Azoarcus sp. KH32C: one gene and its partner. The protein of the gene in region 1 interacts with the protein of each later gene in a pairwise test. Links are inferred from orthologs where the notes say so. Each region holds a gene or a part of one and is shown in the gene's direction. Other genes may lie near its edges. The genes, in order: tsaE and rlmB.

Region 1 (8,785 bases):
CCCGCAAGCCGGGCATGGCGATTGAACCCGCCCCCCGCCAGGACTATAGTAGTCCGCAGGATCCCGTCGCCATCCGGAGGACGTCATGATCACCACCGACCACCGCGCCAATCTGGTCACCGTAGCCGTATTCGGTGAATTCACGCTGCCCGACTACAAAGAGTTCGAGGAACTGGTCAATTACAAGGTCAAGTTCGAGGGATCCGTCAACCTGCTCATCGACCTGCGGGAAATGGCGGGCTTCACGCTCGACGTTGCGTGGGAAGAGATCAAGTTCTCGCGCCAGCACGCCCACGATTTCGGCCGCATCGCCGTGCTCACCGAAGACCAGTGGATGACGTGGAGCGCCTGGGTATCGCAGCTTTTCGTCGATGCCGAAGTGCTCGTGTTCCATGACGAAGCCGAGGCCCGCGCCTGGCTCGAAGCCGAAGAGGAAGCCGCCCGGTGACCGCTGCCGCCTCATATTCCACACTCATTGGGGCCCACGAACTCGCCCAGCACCTCGACGATCAGGACTGGGTGATCGTCGACTGCCGCCACGACCTCGCGAACCGGGATTTCGGGCGCGAGGCCTACGCGCGCGGCCATCTTCCCGGCGCACGCTTCATGCACCTGGACGAGGATCTTTCCGGTCCGATGACGGGTCGCAACGGCCGTCACCCCCTGCCCGATCCCGCCCGACTCGCGCAGCGCCTGGGCGAAATCGGGATCGGCAACCACACTCAGGTCGTGGCCTACGACGATGCCAGCGGGATGTTCGCCGCCCGCCTGTGGTGGCTGATGCGCTGGATGGGACACCGACGTGTCGCAGTACTCGACGGCGGTCTGGTCGCATGGTGCGAGGCGGCCCAGGCCCTGACGCAATACCCTCCACCCGACCGGCCGCAGATCTTCGTGCCGGCGCTACAGGCGAGCTTTGTCGATGCCGCCTATGTCTTCGACCACCTCGGCAAACCCGAGATGATGCTCGTCGACGCCCGCAGCCCCGACCGCTACCGCGGCGAAAACGAGACGCTCGACCCGGTCGGCGGCCATATCCCGGGCGCGATCAACCGCTTCTTCCGCGACAACCTCGGGCCCCACGGCCGCTTCAAGCAGGCCTCGGTGCTGCGCGAGGAATTCGGCGCCCTGCTGAAAGGCCGCGATGCGCGCCGCGTCGTGCATCAGTGCGGGTCAGGCGTCACTGCCTGCCACAACCTCCTTGCGATGGAATCGGCCGGCCTCACCGGCTCGCGACTCTATGCCGGTTCTTGGAGCGAATGGTGCGCAGATAGCGCACGCCCGATCGCGACCGGCCCGGAACGCTAAACGCTTACCACTCGACCTTTTCCACGGCCCCGAGCGAGCGGCCGAGGAAACGCTCGCCGATCGTCTGGAAGCGCAAGGGCACATCGGTGACGACGAAGCGGTAAGGCGCCGGCCCCGCCTCGCGGCTCGCGATGCCGAGTTCATGCAACTTGGCCGCCGCAAGTTCGGCCGTCGTGATCGCGGAATCCACCAGTCTCACGCCGGGCCCGACGACCTCCCGCAGCAGCGGCTTCAGCAAGGGGTAATGCGTGCAGCCCAGAACGAGACTGCCGACCTCCTCCGCCAGCACCGGCTTCAGGTATTCCTGCGCCGTCAGACGCGTCACCGGGTGATCGAGCCAGCCCTCCTCGACGAGCGGAACGAAGAGCGGACAGGCTTGCGAGTACACGCGCACACCGGGGTCGAGTTCGTGAATCCGGCGCGCATAGGCATTGCTGTTGATCGTCGTCGGCGTGCCGATCACACCGACGCCGCGCCCGCCCGCCTCGGCCACCGCCGCGCGCGCACCGGCTTCGATCACATCGAGCACCGGAATGTCGCCGGCGCGATGCCGCACGACGTCCACCGCCACCGCCGCCATCGTGTTGCACGCCACGATCAGCATCTTCACGTCCTGCTGCAGCAGGAAGTCGGTGATCTGCGCCGTGTAATGCTCGATCGTTCCGACCGACTTGATGCCGTAGGGCACGCGCGCGGTATCGCCGAAATAGACGATCCTTTCGAGCGGCAGGCGCTCCATCAAGGCCCGGACGACGGTCAGGCCGCCGATGCCGGAGTCGAAAACGCCAATGGGGCGGGAGAAATCCACGAGGAAACCCGAGTCAATGAAACGCAATAGCGCAAGCAGGGGATTCTAGCCGAAGCTCACCCCGCTCGCGCGCGGCGCTGTGCGAGCGCCCACGCGACGTGCTCACGCACGAGCGGCGACGGATCGTCGGCACGCGCCTGCAGCGCCGCGAGCACCTCGGGCGAACTGGGCGCATTGCCCAGCCCCACGGCCAGGTTCCGTAGCCAACGCTCGTAGCCGATGCGGTAGATCGCGCTGCCGGCCATGCGCTCCATGAACTCCGCTTCGCTCCAGGCCATCAGTTCGACCAGACGTGCCCGGTCCAAGCCATGCCGCGGCTGGAAATCGGCCTCCGCCCCGAGCCGCGCAAAGCGGTTCCATGGGCACGCCAACTGGCAGTCGTCGCAGCCGTAGATGCGGTTGCCGATCAGAGGGCGCAACTCCTCGGGAATCGCGTCCTTCAACTCGATCGTCAGATAGGAGATGCAGCGCCGGGCATCGACACGATAGGGGGCGACGATCGCGCCGGTCGGACATGCGTCGAGACAGGCATGACAGGTCCCGCAGTGCGGCTCGGCGGGAGGCGAAACCGGCAAGGGGAGATCGGTGAAGATTTCGCCGAGGAAGAAATACGAGCCCGCCTTGCGATCGAGCAGCAGCGTGTGCTTGCCCCGCCAGCCCAGCCCCGACCGGCTCGCGAGTTCCACTTCCAGCACCGGCGCAGAGTCGACGAACACGCGAAACCCGTGCGGCGCGGCCGCAGCCATGCGCTCGGCGAGCTTCTGCAGGCGGTTGCGCATCAGCTTGTGGTAGTCGCGCCCCAACGCGTAACGCGACACGTAAGCACGGTTCGCATCGCCGAGCGCGTCGCCCGCCTCCGCCGCATCGGGCCAATAGTTCATGCGCGCGCTGACGACCCGCACGGTTCCCGGCACCAATTCCGCGGGACGCGCCCGCTTCATGCCGTGCCGCGCCATATAATCCATCTCGCCGTGAAACCCGTCCGCGAGCCAGGCCGCGAGCCCGGGCTCGGCGCTTGCGAGATCGACGTCCGCGACCGCCACGGCATCGAAACCCAGTTCGCTGGCCCAGATACCGATCTGCGCGACGAGTCCATGCAGCGACGTGCTGTCCGCAGCCTCCGACGAGACTTCCTGATGATCCAGATTCTTCACCCTGCAGATAATACCGGCAGCCCCCTCGCGGCGCACCTCGACAACGAGGCCGACACCGAGGCAGCCGGCGCCGCGCTCGCCGCAACGCTGCATGCCGGGCTTGTCATCTACCTGCGCGGCGATCTCGGCGCAGGCAAAACGACGCTCGTCCGAGGCGCCTTGCGCGCACTCGGTCACACCGGAAAGGTCAAAAGTCCCACATACACCTTGATTGAACCTTACGTTGTTTCTAGATTAGACTTATATCACTTTGATTTTTATCGCTTCGCAGTCCCAGAGGAATATCTGGAAGCCGGGCTGGACGAGTACTTCGCCGGAAATGGCGTGTGTTTGGTGGAATGGCCGGACAAGGCCGCACCCTACATCGCCGCGCCGGACCTCGAAGTACGACTCACAGTATCCGGCGCGGGCCGGCGCATGGAAGCACTGGCACTGACGGAGGCAGGACGGACATGCATAAGCAAACTGCATTCGGGACTGAACAGGATCCCCCAGTAACCGCTCGTTCGGGCATCTCCCGCCGCGAGCTGCTCAAGTTCGCCGGCGCCAGCCTGACGCTGCTCGTCAGCCCCGTCGGCATGGCCGCGACCAGCGTGCTGGGCGTGCGCGTGTGGCCCGCCGCCGAATACACCCGCATCACGATCGAAGGCACGACGCCACTCAAGTTCACCCACATGCTGGTGAAGGACCCGGATCGTCTCGTCGTCGACCTCGAAGGCGTCGAATTCGACAGCGTGCTGCAGTCGCTGCCCTCCAAGGTCCTCGAGTCCGATCCCTACATCAAGCTGATCCGCGCCGGCCGCAACCGCCCAGGCGTCGTGCGCCTGGTCGTTGAATTGAAGGCCGAGATCAACCCGCAGGTGTTCCCGCTCGCGCCGGTCGCGAACTACGGCCACCGCCTCGTCCTCGACCTCTATCCGACCACCCCGGTCGACCCGCTGCTCGCGCTGATCCAGAAGTCGTCGCCGCTCGATGCCGCCGCGGGCCAGCCCAATCCCGAACCCGGCAACGCCGCGGCGCAAGCCCCGAATCCGCAGCCGCCGACGACGACTGCCCGTCAGGAAGCGCCGCCCGAACAGCGCAACACACCCGCGCGCAGCAATCGCCCCGCGGCGAACCGCCTCATCACGATCGCGCTCGACCCCGGCCATGGAGGGGAAGACCCCGGCGCAGTCGGCTCGCGCGGCAGCTTCGAAAAGCACGTGACGCTATCGATCGCGCGCCGCCTCAAGCAGCGCATCGACAACGAACCGAACATGCGCGCGATGCTGACGCGCGACGGCGACTACTTCGTCCCACTGCAACAACGGGTATCCCGCGCCCGGCGCGTCGAAGCCCACCTCTTCGTCTCGATCCACGCCGACGCCTTTGTACGCCCCGACGCCCGCGGAAGCTCTGTCTTCGTGCTGTCCGAAGGCGGCGCGTCGAGCACGGCTGCGCGCTTGCTCGCACAAAAGGAAAACGAGGCCGACCTCATCGGCGGCATCAACCTCGCCAAGCAAGACGGCCACCTCGCCCGCACCCTGCTCGACCTCTCGCAGACCGCGACGATCAACGACAGCCTCAAGCTCGGCAAGGCCGTGCTGAACGAACTGGGCGACATCAACACGCTGCACAAGGGACAGGTCGAACAGGCCGGCTTCGCTGTGCTCAAGGCGCCGGACATTCCGTCGATCCTCGTCGAGACCGCCTTCATCAGCAATCCCGAGGAAGAGCAGCGACTCAACGATGAGGCCTACCAGGACAAGATGGCTGATGCGATCCTGCGCGGCCTACGCCGCTACTTCCGCGACACGCCGCCCGCGGGGCGCAACAAGGTCGCATAACAGCTTGGATCGACCGCCCGCACGCGCCAAGAGCCCCCTGTTGCCGTTATAATTACGGCTTTTTTCAGGCGGTTATGCAGGTCTTTCGCGGGATTCCCGAGCACGCCGCACAGCCCTCGGTGCTCACCATCGGCAATTTCGACGGTGTGCATCGTGGCCACCAGGCGCTGCTCAAGCTGCTCACCGATACCGCGCGCGCACGTCAGTTGCCCGCCGTGGTGCTCACGTTCGAGCCCCATCCGCGCGAATACTTCTCTCCCGCCGACGCTCCCGCCCGCCTCGCCTCGCTGCGCGAGAAGCTCCTGCTGCTGGCGGCGAGCAGCGTCGATCGCGTCCATGTCTGCCGTTTCGATGCGCGCTTCGCGGCGCTCACGGCCGACCAGTTCATCGACGACATCCTCGTGCGCGGCCTCGCCGTGCGCCACCTGATCATCGGCGACGACTTCCGCTTCGGCGCGCGCCGCCAGGGTGACTTCGCGATGCTGCAGGCGCGCGGCGCCGCCGCCGGGTTCTGCGTCGAAGCGATGCACACCCTCGACATCGGCGGCGAACGCGCCTCCAGCTCTGCCGTGCGCGAAGCCCTTGCGGAAGGCGACCTCGACCATGCGGCGCGCCTGCTCGGCCGCCCCTACAGCATCGCCGGCCGCGTCATCCGCGGCGACCAGATCGGCCGCAAGCTCGGCTTCCCGACCGCCAACATCCAGATGAAGCATCGCCGCCCGGCCCTCTCGGGCGTGTTCGCGGTGAGCGTCGAAGGACTCGGCGATGCACCGGTCGCCGGTGTCGCGAACATTGGCGTGCGCCCTTCGGTGACGAGCGCCGGCCGCCCTACGCTCGAAGTGAATCTCTTCGACTGGAACCGCGACTGCTACAACGCCCACCTGCGCGTGCATTTCGTCAAAAAGCTGCGCGACGAGACCAAGTTCGCCTCGCTCGACGCCCTCAAGGCCCAGATCGCCAAGGACGCGGCCGACGCCCGCGCCTGGTTCGCCGACCACCCAGTTGGTAATCCTACTTGACCCTATTGGCTCCTGCCGCCGGAACCCACCATGGCTGACTACCGCAAGACCCTCAACCTGCCGGACACCCCCTTCCCGATGCGTGGCGATCTCGCCAAGCGGGAACCGGGCTGGATCGCCGCATGGCAGCAGAAGAAGCTGTATCAGAAGATCCGCAAGGCCGCGGCTGGCCGTCCGAAGTTCATCCTGCACGACGGCCCCCCGTACGCCAACGGCGACATCCATATCGGCCATGCGGTGAACAAGATCCTCAAGGACATCATCGTCCGCTCCAAGACCATGGCGGGCTTCGACGCACCTTACGTGCCGGGCTGGGACTGCCATGGCCTGCCGATCGAGCACCAGATCGAAAAGCAGCACGGCAAGCACCTGCCCGCAGACCGCGCGCGCGAACTGTGCCGCGAATACGCGGGCGAGCAGATCGAGCGCCAGAAGAAGGACTTCATCCGCCTCGGCGTGCTCGGCGACTGGGACAACCCCTACCGCACGATGCAGTTTTCGAACGAGGCCGACGAAATCCGTGCGCTCGGCGAGATGTATCGCAAGGGCTTCCTGTTCAAGGGCCTGAAGCCGGTGAACTGGTGCTTCGACTGCGGCTCGGCGCTCGCGGAAGCCGAAGTCGAATACCAGGACAAGAAGTCGCCCGCGATCGACGTCGGCTTCCTGCTCGCCGATGAAGAGCGCGCCAAGCTCGCGCGCGCCTTCGGCCTCGACGCACTGCCGGAGCAACCGGTCTACATCGTGATCTGGACCACGACCCCGTGGACGATCCCGTCCAACCAGGCGCTCAACGTCCATCCCGAGCTGATGTACGAACTGGTCGAGACGCCCAAGGGCCTCGTGATCCTCGCCGCCGAACTGCGCGCCTCCGCCCTCGAACGCTACTCGCTCGAAGGCCGCGTGCTCGCTGCCGCCCGTGGCGTCGCGCTCGATCGCATCCAGTTCCGCCACCCCTTCTACGACCGCGTCTCGCCGGTCTTCCTCGGCGACTACGTCGCGGCCGATGCCGGTACCGGCATCGTGCATAGCGCGCCCGCCTACGGTCTGGACGACTTCAACTCGTGCACGCGCTACGGCATGCGCAACGACGAGATCCTGAACCCCGTGCAGGGCGACGGCGTGTTCCACGAAAGCCTGCCCTTCTTCGGCGGCCTGTCGGTGTGGGACGCCAACCCGAAGATCATCGAGAAACTCGCCGAAGTCGGGAGCCTCTTCGCCTCGGGCAACCTCACGCACAGCTACATGCACTGCTGGCGCCACAAGACGCCGGTGATCTACCGCGCGACCACCCAATGGTTCGTCGGCATGGACCGCCTGCCCGGCCGCGAGGCGGTCGAAGCCGGCGCGCCGACGCTGCGCGAGCTCGCGCTGAAGGCCATCGACGAGACCCAGTTCTTCCCGTCCTGGGGTAAGGCGCGCCTGCACTCGATGATCGCCAACCGTCCGGACTGGTGCGTGTCGCGCCAGCGCAACTGGGGCGTGCCGATCCCGCTGTTCCTGAACAAGGAAACGGGCGAGCCGCATCCTAAGAGCCTCGAACTCCTCGAAGAAGTCGCCAAGCGCGTCGAGAAGGAAGGCATCGACGCCTGGTTCAAGCTGGAGCCCACCGAACTCCTCGGCCCTGAGGCCGCGCAATATGACAAGATGCGCGACACCCTCGACGTCTGGTTCGACTCCGGCACCACGCACTGGACGGTGCTGCGTGGCTCGCACGCCGACGTTAGCCGCTGGCCGGCCGACCTCTATCTCGAAGGCTCGGACCAGCACCGCGGCTGGTTCCATTCGTCGCTCTTGACCGGCTGCGCCGTCGATGGCCGCGCGCCTTACGACGGCCTGCTGACGCACGGCTTCGTCGTCGACGGCCAGGGCAAGAAGATGTCGAAGTCGAAAGGCAATGTCGTCGCGCCGCAGGAAGTCTCGGACAAGCTCGGCGCCGAAATCCTGCGCCTGTGGGTTGCCGCGACCGACTACTCGGGCGAGCTGACGATCTCCAAGGAGATCCTCGACCGCGTCGTCGAGGTCTATCGCCGCCTGCGCAATACCCTGCGCTTCCTGCTCGCCAACACCGCGGACTTCGACATCGAGAAGAACGGCGTGCCGGTCGGCGAGTGGCTGGACATCGACCGCTACGCACTCGAACTCACCCGCCGCCTGCAGGAGCAAGTCACGGTCGACTACGGGCGCTACGAGTTTCACAAGATCGTTCAGGCGCTACAGAACTTCGCTGCCGAAGACCTGGGGGCCTTCTACCTCGACATCCTGAAGGACCGCCTCTACACGACGCAGGCCGACTCGCCGGCACGCCGCGCCGCGCAGACCGCACTGTGGCACATCACGCAGGCGATCACCCGCATGATGGCGCCGATCCTCAGCTTCACCGCCGAGGAAATCTGGCAGATCGTCGGCAAGGATGTGGAAGACAGCGTGATGCTGCACACCTGGCACGTGCTGCCCGACGCCGCCGGCGACGCCGAGAGCGCCGCGCGCTGGGAACTGATCCGCGAATCCCGCGCCCAGGTCCAGAAGGTGCTCGAAGGCCTGCGCACCGACGGCAAGATCGGCTCCTCGCTGCAGGCCGAAGTCACGGTCCGCGCGAGCGGTGCGCGTTTCGACGCGCTCGCGAGCCTCGGCGAAGACCTGCGCTTCGTGCTGATCACCTCGCGCGCCGAG
Region 2 (8,570 bases), 430 kb from region 1 along the record:
AAAAAACAAAAAATACAAAACCGAAGGTCGCGAAGAATTCGAAGCGGCCGGCCGAAGCCATGCCGAGCCCTATCCGTCGGGCCGATCCGTTCTATGAACGCGAAGCCGCCGAATACGAAAACCCGCTGCCGAGTCGCGAGTACATCGAGCAGACGCTCGCCGAACACGGCGTGCCGCTAAGCTTCGGGGAGTTGTGCGCGGCGCTCGATGTGGCTGAAAACGAGGCGGGACTCTTCGAGCGACGCCTGCGCGCGATGCAGCGCGACGGCCAGCTGTTGCGCAACCGGCGTGATGCCTATCTGCTGCCCGACAAGGCGGACCTGATCCGCGGGCGGGTGCAGGGCCATGCCGACGGCTTCGGCTTCCTGATCCGCGACGACGGTAAGCCCGATGTCTTCCTCGGCCCCCGCGAGATGCGGGAGGTGCTGCACGGCGACCGCGTGATCGCGCGCATCACGGGCGTCGACCGGCGCGGCCGGCCGGAAGGAAAGGTCGTCGAAATCCTGGAGCGCGCCAACACGCGCATCGTCGGGCGTGTGCGCGACCAGCACGGGGTGCTGGTGGTGGTGCCGGAAGACCGCCGCATCCCGCAGGACGTCCTCGTGGTGCCGGGCGGGAAGAAGGCGACGCCGGGGCAGGTCGTGACCGTCGAACTGGTCGAGCAGCCGACCAAGTTCGTGCAGCCCGCCGGGCGGGTGATCGAGGTGCTCGGCAACTACGCCGATCCGGGAATGGAGATCGAGATCGCGCTGCGCAAGCACGAACTGCCTTTCGAGTTCTCGCCCGAGGCGAAGGCCGACACGCGAAAATTGCCGCTTAAGGTGCGCAAGATGGACTGGGCCGGGCGCGAGGACATCACGAAATTGCCGCTGGTGACGATCGACGGCGAGACGGCGAAGGATTTCGACGACGCGGTGTATTGCGAGCGCCAGGGGCGCGGCTATCGGTTGATCGTCGCGATCGCCGATGTGTCGCATTACGTGCAGCCGGGCAGTGCGCTCGACAGCGGTGCCTACGATCGCGGCAATTCGGTGTACTTCCCGCGTCGCGTGATCCCGATGCTGCCGGAAAAGCTCAGCAACGGCTTGTGCTCGCTCAACCCGCAGGTCGAGCGCCTGTGCATGGTGTGCGACATGTCCCTGTCGATGACCGGCGCGATCAAGGCCTATCGTTTCTACCCGGCGGTGATGTTCTCGCACGCGCGCCTGACCTATACGCAGGTCGCGGCGGCGCTGTACGACAAGGACCCCGCGGCGGTCGAGACGGTTGGCGCCTTGCTGCCCAACCTCGAGAATCTCGACAGGCTCTTCCGCGTGCTGCTGAAGGCACGCGCAAAACGGGGCGCGATCGACTTCGAGACGACCGAAACGCGCATGATTTTCGACGAGGGCGGCAAGATCGAGCGCATCGTGCCGGAGGTGCGCAATGACGCGCATCGCCTGATCGAGGAGTGCATGCTGGCGGCGAACGTCTGCGCGTCCGACTTCCTGCAATCGCGCGAGCATCCGGCGCTGTATCGCGTGCACGAGGGGCCGACGCCGGAGAAGCTCGAAAAGCTGCGCGGTTTTCTCGCCGAGTTCGGGCTGGGCGTTGGCGGCGGTGACGATCCGAAGGCGGGCGATTATGCGAAGCTGCTCGACAAGGTCAAGGACCGGCCGGATGCGCAGCTACTGCAGACGGTAATGCTGCGTTCCTTGCGCCAAGCCGTATACAGCCCGGAAAACGTCGGCCACTTCGGCCTCGCCTACGAGGCCTACACGCACTTCACCTCGCCAATCCGGCGCTACCCGGACCTGCTGGTGCATCGCGCGATCAAGGCGGTGCTCGCCGGCGAGCGTTACGAGGCGGGTAACTGGGAGGAGATCGGACTGCACTGCTCGGCGACCGAGCGTCGCGCGGACGATGCGACTCGCGACGTCGTGGCGTGGCTGAAGTGCTACTACATGCAGGACAAGGTCGGAGAGGAATTTTCCGGCAGCGTGTCGGCAGTGGTACCCTTCGGCCTCTTCGTCGCCCTCGACGACATCTTTATCGAGGGGCTGGTCCACATTTCGGAACTCGGCAGCGACTATTTCCACTACGACGAGACGCGCCACGAGCTGGCCGGCGAGCGCACCAGCGTCCGTCACCGCCTCTCCGACCGCGTGCGGGTGCAGGTCGTGCGCGTCGATCTGGAAACGTCGAAGATCGATTTCCGCCTGATCGAAGGCGCGGAGCGGCCGACCGAGCGCGTCGGCAAGACGGGACGCGATCGCACCCGCAAGGCCGAGTCGGTGGCGATGTCGCCGACGGAGGCGAGCGTCGAGTCGCCCTTGCAGAAGGTGGCGGCCGTCGCACAAGCGGCGATGAGCAGTGCCCTGGATATGGGCGGCGACGGCGCGGGGAAGAAGTCCGGTGCGAAGAAATCCGCGCCGGCAGGCAAGCGCGCGAAGGCGGCCGAAGGGGGCAAGGCCCCCAGGAAGGCTGCGGGCGTGCAAAAGGACAAACCGGAAGCATCAAGGAAGAAAGGCAAGAGCCGTGGCTGAAAAATCATCGGGCCGTTCCCGTCCGCAGGACGCGAGCAAGACGCAGGATTCTCCGGGCGGGCGAGCCGACTCGCGGCTGATCTACGGATTTCATGCGGTGTTGGGCAAGCTGCGCCGTGACCCGGAAGGGGTGTTCGAACTCTACCTGTCGGCGAGCCGCACCGACGCGCGCGCGAAGGATGTCGTTCGCTTGGCCGAATCGCAGCAGGTGCGGCTGATCCAGGCCGAGGCCGACCGCCTCGACGGCATGGTCGGCACGCGCCGCCATCAGGGCGTGGTTGCACGAGTCGACGCGCGCAATCGCGACATCAAGCTCGCGGACGTGCTCGATTCGCTGGAGGAGAACGCGCTGATCCTCGTGCTCGACGGCGTGCAGGATCCGCACAATCTGGGCGCCTGTCTGCGCGTGGCGGACGCCGCGGGCGTGCATGCGGTGGTCGCGCCGAAGGATCGCGCGGTGGGCCTCAACGCGACGGCGGTGAAGGTCGCGAGCGGGGCGGCGGATTCGGTGCCCTACATCACCGTGACGAACCTCGCCCGCGCGTTGCGCGAGATGCAGGAGGCCGGCATCTGGGTGGTCGGCGCGGCCGGCGAGGCCGAGAAGTCGCTCTACGAGATCGACCAGAAGGGGCCGGTCGCGTGGGTGCTGGGCGCCGAAGGCGACGGTCTGCGGCGCCTGACGCGCGAGACCTGCGACGAACTCGCGAGCATTCCGATGCTCGGCACGGTCGAAAGCCTGAACGTCTCGGTCGCGAGCGGCATCTGTCTTTTTGAGGCGCGGCGTCAACGCGGCGTCTGAGTGAATTCTTCGCACCAGGGGCGGTGCGGTTTTTGCTAGGCTTGAAGCATGCTCCGCGTACTCGTCATCGATGAATCCCGTAGCCGTGCGGCAGAAATCTGCGCCGGCCTCGCACTCGCCGGCCATCAGGTGGCCGCGGTGCTGGCCTCGTCCGCCGATCTGACGGCGCAGATCGAGGCCATCCGGCCCGACGTGATCCTGATCGAAACCGACTCTCCGTCGCGCGACACCCTGGAGAACCTCGCGGTGATGAACGCGGCGATGCCGCGCCCGGTGATCATCTTCGCGCAGGAAGGCGATCAGGACACGATCCGCGCCGCGGTCAAGGCGGGCGTGTCGACCTACGTCGTCGACGGGCTGGATCCCCAGCGGCTCAAGCCTGTGATCGACGTGGCGGTGGCGAGTTTCGAGGAGCACCAGTCGGTGCGCGCGGAACTCGCGGCAGCGACGAAGAAGCTCTCTGAGCGCAAGCTGATCGAGCGCGCGAAAGGCCTCTTGATGAAATCCCGCGGCATGGGGGAGGAGGAAGCCTACGCCGCGCTGCGTAAGCTCGCGATGGAGCGGGCGAAGCCGATGGCGGCGGTCGCGCAGGATCTTCTCGACATGGCGAAGTACCTCCTCTGACGATGCGCCGGTGCGCCGCGATGGTGCACCGCTTCATTTTCCGGCACCGCAACGGTGCGAATCCGCCGCGCCTTGATCCGTATCAAAAGCGCCGATTCGCGGCGAAAATCATGATTTTCCCGACCCTCGTTCCATGATTGCCGCGAGGAAAGCCTCCTGATTCTCGGGTTTCTGCCGCACGGGCAGGGCTGCGATGATGGCTGCGGATCGGTCGTCCGGCCGGTCCGCTCAATCACCGCCAAACGAGGAGGCACCCCATGCAGTGGATCGATCCCGCCTATTGCGACATCCGTCTTGGTTTCGAAGTGACGGCCTACGTCTACGTGCGCTGACGTTCCGGGGCGGCCCCGTGCCGCCCCTGTCGCGAAGGAGTGTTCCGCATGAACGAGACGAGTCTACTCACTGCCGAGGACCGCTTCGGCCTCAATCCGATGTACCTCTTCCGTTGGGAGCCGACCCAGGACGCTCATGTCCTGCTCTACCCCGAAGGCATCGTGAAGTTGAATCGGACGGCGGCCGAAATCATCGAGCACTGCGACGGTCGCAGCGTGGCCGATATCGTGGCGGCGCTGCAAGCGCGCTATCCGGGCGACGACGATCGTGTCGCTGGGGGCGTCTACAAGTTTCTGGAGGTGTTCCGTGCCAAAGGATGGATCCGTCGTCAGGCTTGACGGGCAGGGCAAGCCGCTGTGGCTGGTGCTCGAGCTAACCTACGAGTGCCCGCTGAAGTGTCCGTGGTGCAGCAATCCGGTCGACTACGCGCGCCGCAAGGGCGAGGAGCTGTCGACCGACGAATGGAAGCGCGTGTTGCGCGAAGGACGCGAACTGGGCGCCTTGCAGCTCGGTTTCACCGGCGGCGAACCGCTGCTGCGAGACGACCTCGAGGAACTGGTCGCGGAGGCGAATGCGCTCGGCTACTACACGAACCTGATCACGTCGGGCGTGGGATTGACCGAAGCGCGCCTCGTGAAACTGAAGGAGGCGGGCCTGAAGCAGATCCAGCTGTCGCTGCAGTCGAGCGAGCGCGAGCTGACCGACCGTCTCGTCGGCGCGCGCGTGTTCGACCTGAAGCTGCAGGTCGCGCGCATGATCAAAGCCCACGGCTTTCCGATGGTGCTCAACGTGCCGGTGTTCCGTCACAACATCGGTCAGGTCGCCGAGATCCTCGATCTTGCGGCGGACATCGGCGTCGATTACCTCGAGTTCGCGAACATCCAGTACTACAACTGGGCGCTGCTGAACCGTGACGAGTTGCTGCCGACGCGGGGGCAGATCGAGGCGGCCGAGCGCGCGGTGCAGGCGGCGCGCGAGCATCTGGGCGACCGCATGACGATCTATTTCGTGATCCCCGACTACTACGAGGGGCGGCCGAAGGCATGCATGAACGGCTGGGGGGCGATCCACTTGACGATAGGCCCGGACGGCGCGGCAATGCCCTGCCAGGAAGCCCGCGCGATCGCAGGGCTCGACTTCCCGACGGTGCGCGAGAAGAGCCTCGCGTGGCTGTGGAACGATTCGCCGACCTTCCGCAAGTTTCGCGGCGACGAATGGATGCGCGAACCCTGCCGCTCGTGCAGCGAGAAGGAGACCGACTTCGGCGGTTGCCGCTGCCAGGCTTTCCTGCTCACCGGCGACGCCGCGAACACGGATCCGGCCTGTGCTCGTTCTCCGCACCACCACCTGATCGGCGATGCGGTCGCTCGTGCGCATGCGCCGGGGCGCACCGTCGTGCCGCTCGTGATGCGCACCGAAGGCAACGCGCGGCTGCAGCGGATCGGAGCGGGCGATCATGCTTAGGCTGCTCGATTCCTCGATGGTCACGGTGCTGCTCGGCGTCGCGCTGACGGCGGCACTCGTCGGCCTGCTGCGGCTGGCCGCCTGAAGGAGTTCGTCATGGAAGGCATGCTGTTCGAAGTCGTCGCGCGCTGGCTGCATTTTCTCGGCGCGCTGGTGTGGATCGGGCACAACTACGCGACGGCCGTGACGCGACCCCGTTATGTGCCGCTCTCCGCGGCCGATCTCTCGGACCCGGAAAGTCCGCGCCAGCGCGCACTGATGCAGCGCGAGCACGGCACCTTCCGCTATGCGTCGCTGCTGACCTGGGGCAGCGGTGCGCTGATCCTGGGGCACCGTGGCTGGCTGGGCGATGCGCTAAGCCTGCACGGGTCGCTCGCACCGCTCGGCCTGGGAATGTGGATCGCGACGCTGATGGTGTGCAACCTGTGGTTCGTGCTGTGGCCGCATCAGAAGCGGGTGCTGGGCTTCGTGCCGGCGCCGATCGACGAGCGGCTGCGTGCGTCGCGCGTGACTTTCCTGTCCGCGCGGGTGAACACGATGCTGTCGATCCCGGTGCTGTTCTTGATGGGAGCCGGCACGCATGGCGTCGCGCTCTTCGGTTGACGCGGTCGCGACGCTGCGAAGCGAACCGGGTTTCAGCTTCTCCGCGGCAGCGGGCCCCTTGCCGCCCGAGGTCGCAGGCGATGTCGCGGAGGCTTGCCGTCCCGGGGCGGCGTCGATCCTGAGCCTGCCCTTCACGTCGCCGGCCTTTCGGCGTTTGCAGGAAGAGACCGAGGCCTGTCTGCGCCGGCTGCTCGGCATCCCGGACCGCTTTCGCGTGCTCTTCCTCGCGGGCGGCGCGAGTGCGCAGTTCGCGGTGGTGCCGCTGAACCTTCTGGGCACGAAGGGGCGGGCGACCTACGTTGATAGCGGTTGCTGGTCGCGCCGCGCAATCGCCGAGGCGAGGCGCTACGCGGAGGTTTCGATTGCGGCGTGCGCGCTCGGGGGCGTTCCGGATGCCGCGGAGTGGCAGGTCGACCGGCGCGCCGCCTATTGCCACATCACGAGCAACGAAACGGCGGACGGTCTCCAGTTTCACGACTTCCCCGCCTTGGCCGTGCCGCTCGTTGCGGACATGACTTCGGACTTTCTGACGCGGCCGCTGGACTTCACGCGCTTGTCGCTGGTTTATGCGGGCACGCAGAAGACGATCGGCACGCCCGGCCTGACGGTGGTGATCGTCGACGACCGCCTGCTGCATCAGGCGCGCGCCGAAACCCCGCGCGTGATGGACTATACGCAGCAGGCCGCGGCCGAATCGCGGCTATGCACGCCGCCCGTGTTCCCGATTTTTGTCGCCCACCGCATGCTGCACTGGATCGAGGCGCGGGGAGGCGTGGCCGCGATGGCCCGCGCCGCGCAAAGGCGCAGCGACGCCGTGTACGCCGCGCTCGCGGAAGGCGAGGGGACGTTCGAGATCCCCATCGAGCGAGGGCACCGCTCGCTCATCAATCCCTGCTTCCGCCTCGCGGACGAGCCGCAGACCGCGTTGTTCCTGCATGCGGCCGAATCGGTCGGCTTGCGCGACCTGCGCGGACACCCCGAGGTCGGCGGGCTGCGCGTGAGCCTCTACAACGGGATCGCCGACAGCGCGGTCGATGCGCTCGTCGGCTTCCTGCTCGCCTTCGCCCGGCGGCGAGGCTGCGTTAGCGGAACTTGATGCCGATGGGTGCGCCGGCGATGACGCCACGTGCGCTTCGCACCCGCTGGGCCATGGCGCGCCTGCCGCGTATCGCGCGACGAATCGATGATGGCAGCGGGGAATTCGCGGATCGAAAAGCCTCTGTCTTCACGATGGGACTGAGTTTTCCCTCACCGATCGGCCTCGCCGCGGGCTTCGACCGGCGCGGTCGTCTGCTCGATTGCGCGCACCGCCTCGGCCTCGGCGCGGTGGAAATCGGCACGCTCGCCGTCGCGGACGGCTTGCCGTTTCTGTCGCGACCGATCGCAGGGGGCGTGCGCTGCGGCGTGAGCATTGGCAAGCCACGGCATGTGGCCTGGGATGCGGCAGAAGAAGCCTACTTGCGGGCGTTGCGGGCCCTTCACGCCGCCGCCGACTATCTGACGCTCAACCCGGGACGCGACTGTCCGTCGCCGGCGCGCTTCGCCGAGGTGGCAACGGCGGCGGCGCAACTGCGCGACCGACTCGCGCGCCATCGTCTGCGGCCGCTTCCGCTGGTCGCCAAGTTGCCAGCGCACTGGCTCGGCGGCGACGCCGCTCACATCGTCGACGTCGCGGACGCTTTCGTCGCCGCGGGCGTGGATGGTCTGCTCGTATCGGCCGAAGGGCTGGACGCGCGGCGCAATGCCTGCGCAATCCTCCACATGGTTTCGGAGGCCGTTGGTCCTGGCGTTTGCGTGATCAGCGTCGGCGGGATCGACTCGGTCGCCGAGGTCCAGGCGCGGCTTGCTGCCGGGGCGACCCTCGTGCAAGTCCATCGGGCACTGCTCGCCCGCGATTCCTCGCTGCTTCGGGCGCTGCGACGCCCCATCCCCACCCTTTGACGCGCACAAACTGGTGCGCCATGGAAGTCTTGTGCACTGCAATAGTGCGATCTGCGGGCGCCGCCTGTCGGCGTCCGAATGTTCCAAGATTCTTTGAAACCCGCGTCGTTCAATGGTTTCGGACCGGTCATACACTCCTGGCACGCCATCTGCTATGAAGGCTTGAGTCGAATCAACGGCGGTTCGACAGCAGATTGACCGGTTCCAATGCGGGGACCGTGCAAGCTACGGACAACGGCGTCCATCCCTGCAGGAACCCTTCTGCAGGCGGTGTGCGCCGT

What was found.
Region 2: the proteins of tsaE (region 1) and rlmB interact in binary tests that used the Escherichia coli proteins (3 or more experiments, as listed by UniProt). The link is inferred for Azoarcus sp. KH32C from one-to-one orthologs.

What each region holds. Positions count from the first base shown.
Region 1 is NC_020516.1:1,316,875-1,325,659, reverse strand. Bases 2,043-5,010 are described here. They hold tsaE (tRNA (adenosine(37)-N6)-threonylcarbamoyltransferase complex ATPase subunit type 1 TsaE), read left to right. Parts: upstream 2,043-3,252; coding sequence 3,253-3,768; downstream 3,769-5,010. Other genes in these bases: AZKH_RS05910 (N-acetylmuramoyl-L-alanine amidase), read left to right, coding at 3,723-5,010; queG (tRNA epoxyqueuosine(34) reductase QueG), read right to left, coding at 2,173-3,270; murI (glutamate racemase), read right to left, coding at 2,043-2,116. Outside these bases: AZKH_RS05935 (DMT family transporter), read left to right, coding at 1-25; AZKH_RS05930 (STAS/SEC14 domain-containing protein), read left to right, coding at 86-448; AZKH_RS05925 (sulfurtransferase), read left to right, coding at 445-1,308; more of murI, read right to left, coding at 1,313-2,042; more of AZKH_RS05910, read left to right, coding at 5,011-5,096; AZKH_RS05905 (bifunctional riboflavin kinase/FAD synthetase), read left to right, coding at 5,171-6,115; ileS (isoleucine--tRNA ligase), read left to right, coding at 6,146-8,785. UniProt on the Escherichia coli protein: Required for the formation of a threonylcarbamoyl group on adenosine at position 37 (t(6)A37) in tRNAs that read codons beginning with adenine.
Region 2 is NC_020516.1:885,730-894,299, forward strand. The notes cover bases 1,710-4,462. They hold rlmB (23S rRNA (guanosine(2251)-2'-O)-methyltransferase RlmB), read left to right. Parts: upstream 1,710-2,601; coding sequence 2,602-3,324; downstream 3,325-4,462. Other genes in these bases: rnr (ribonuclease R), read left to right, coding at 1,710-2,525; AZKH_RS04060 (ANTAR domain-containing response regulator), read left to right, coding at 3,373-3,948; pqqA (pyrroloquinoline quinone precursor peptide PqqA), read left to right, coding at 4,206-4,280; pqqD (pyrroloquinoline quinone biosynthesis peptide chaperone PqqD), read left to right, coding at 4,329-4,462. In the rest of the region: more of rnr, read left to right, coding at 60-1,709; more of pqqD, read left to right, coding at 4,463-4,619; pyrroloquinoline quinone biosynthesis protein PqqE, read left to right, coding at 4,588-5,745; AZKH_RS04075 (membrane protein), read left to right, coding at 5,842-6,348; serC (3-phosphoserine/phosphohydroxythreonine transaminase), read left to right, coding at 6,326-7,444; AZKH_RS04085 (dihydroorotate dehydrogenase), read left to right, coding at 7,465-8,289. UniProt on the Escherichia coli protein: Specifically methylates the ribose of guanosine 2251 in 23S rRNA.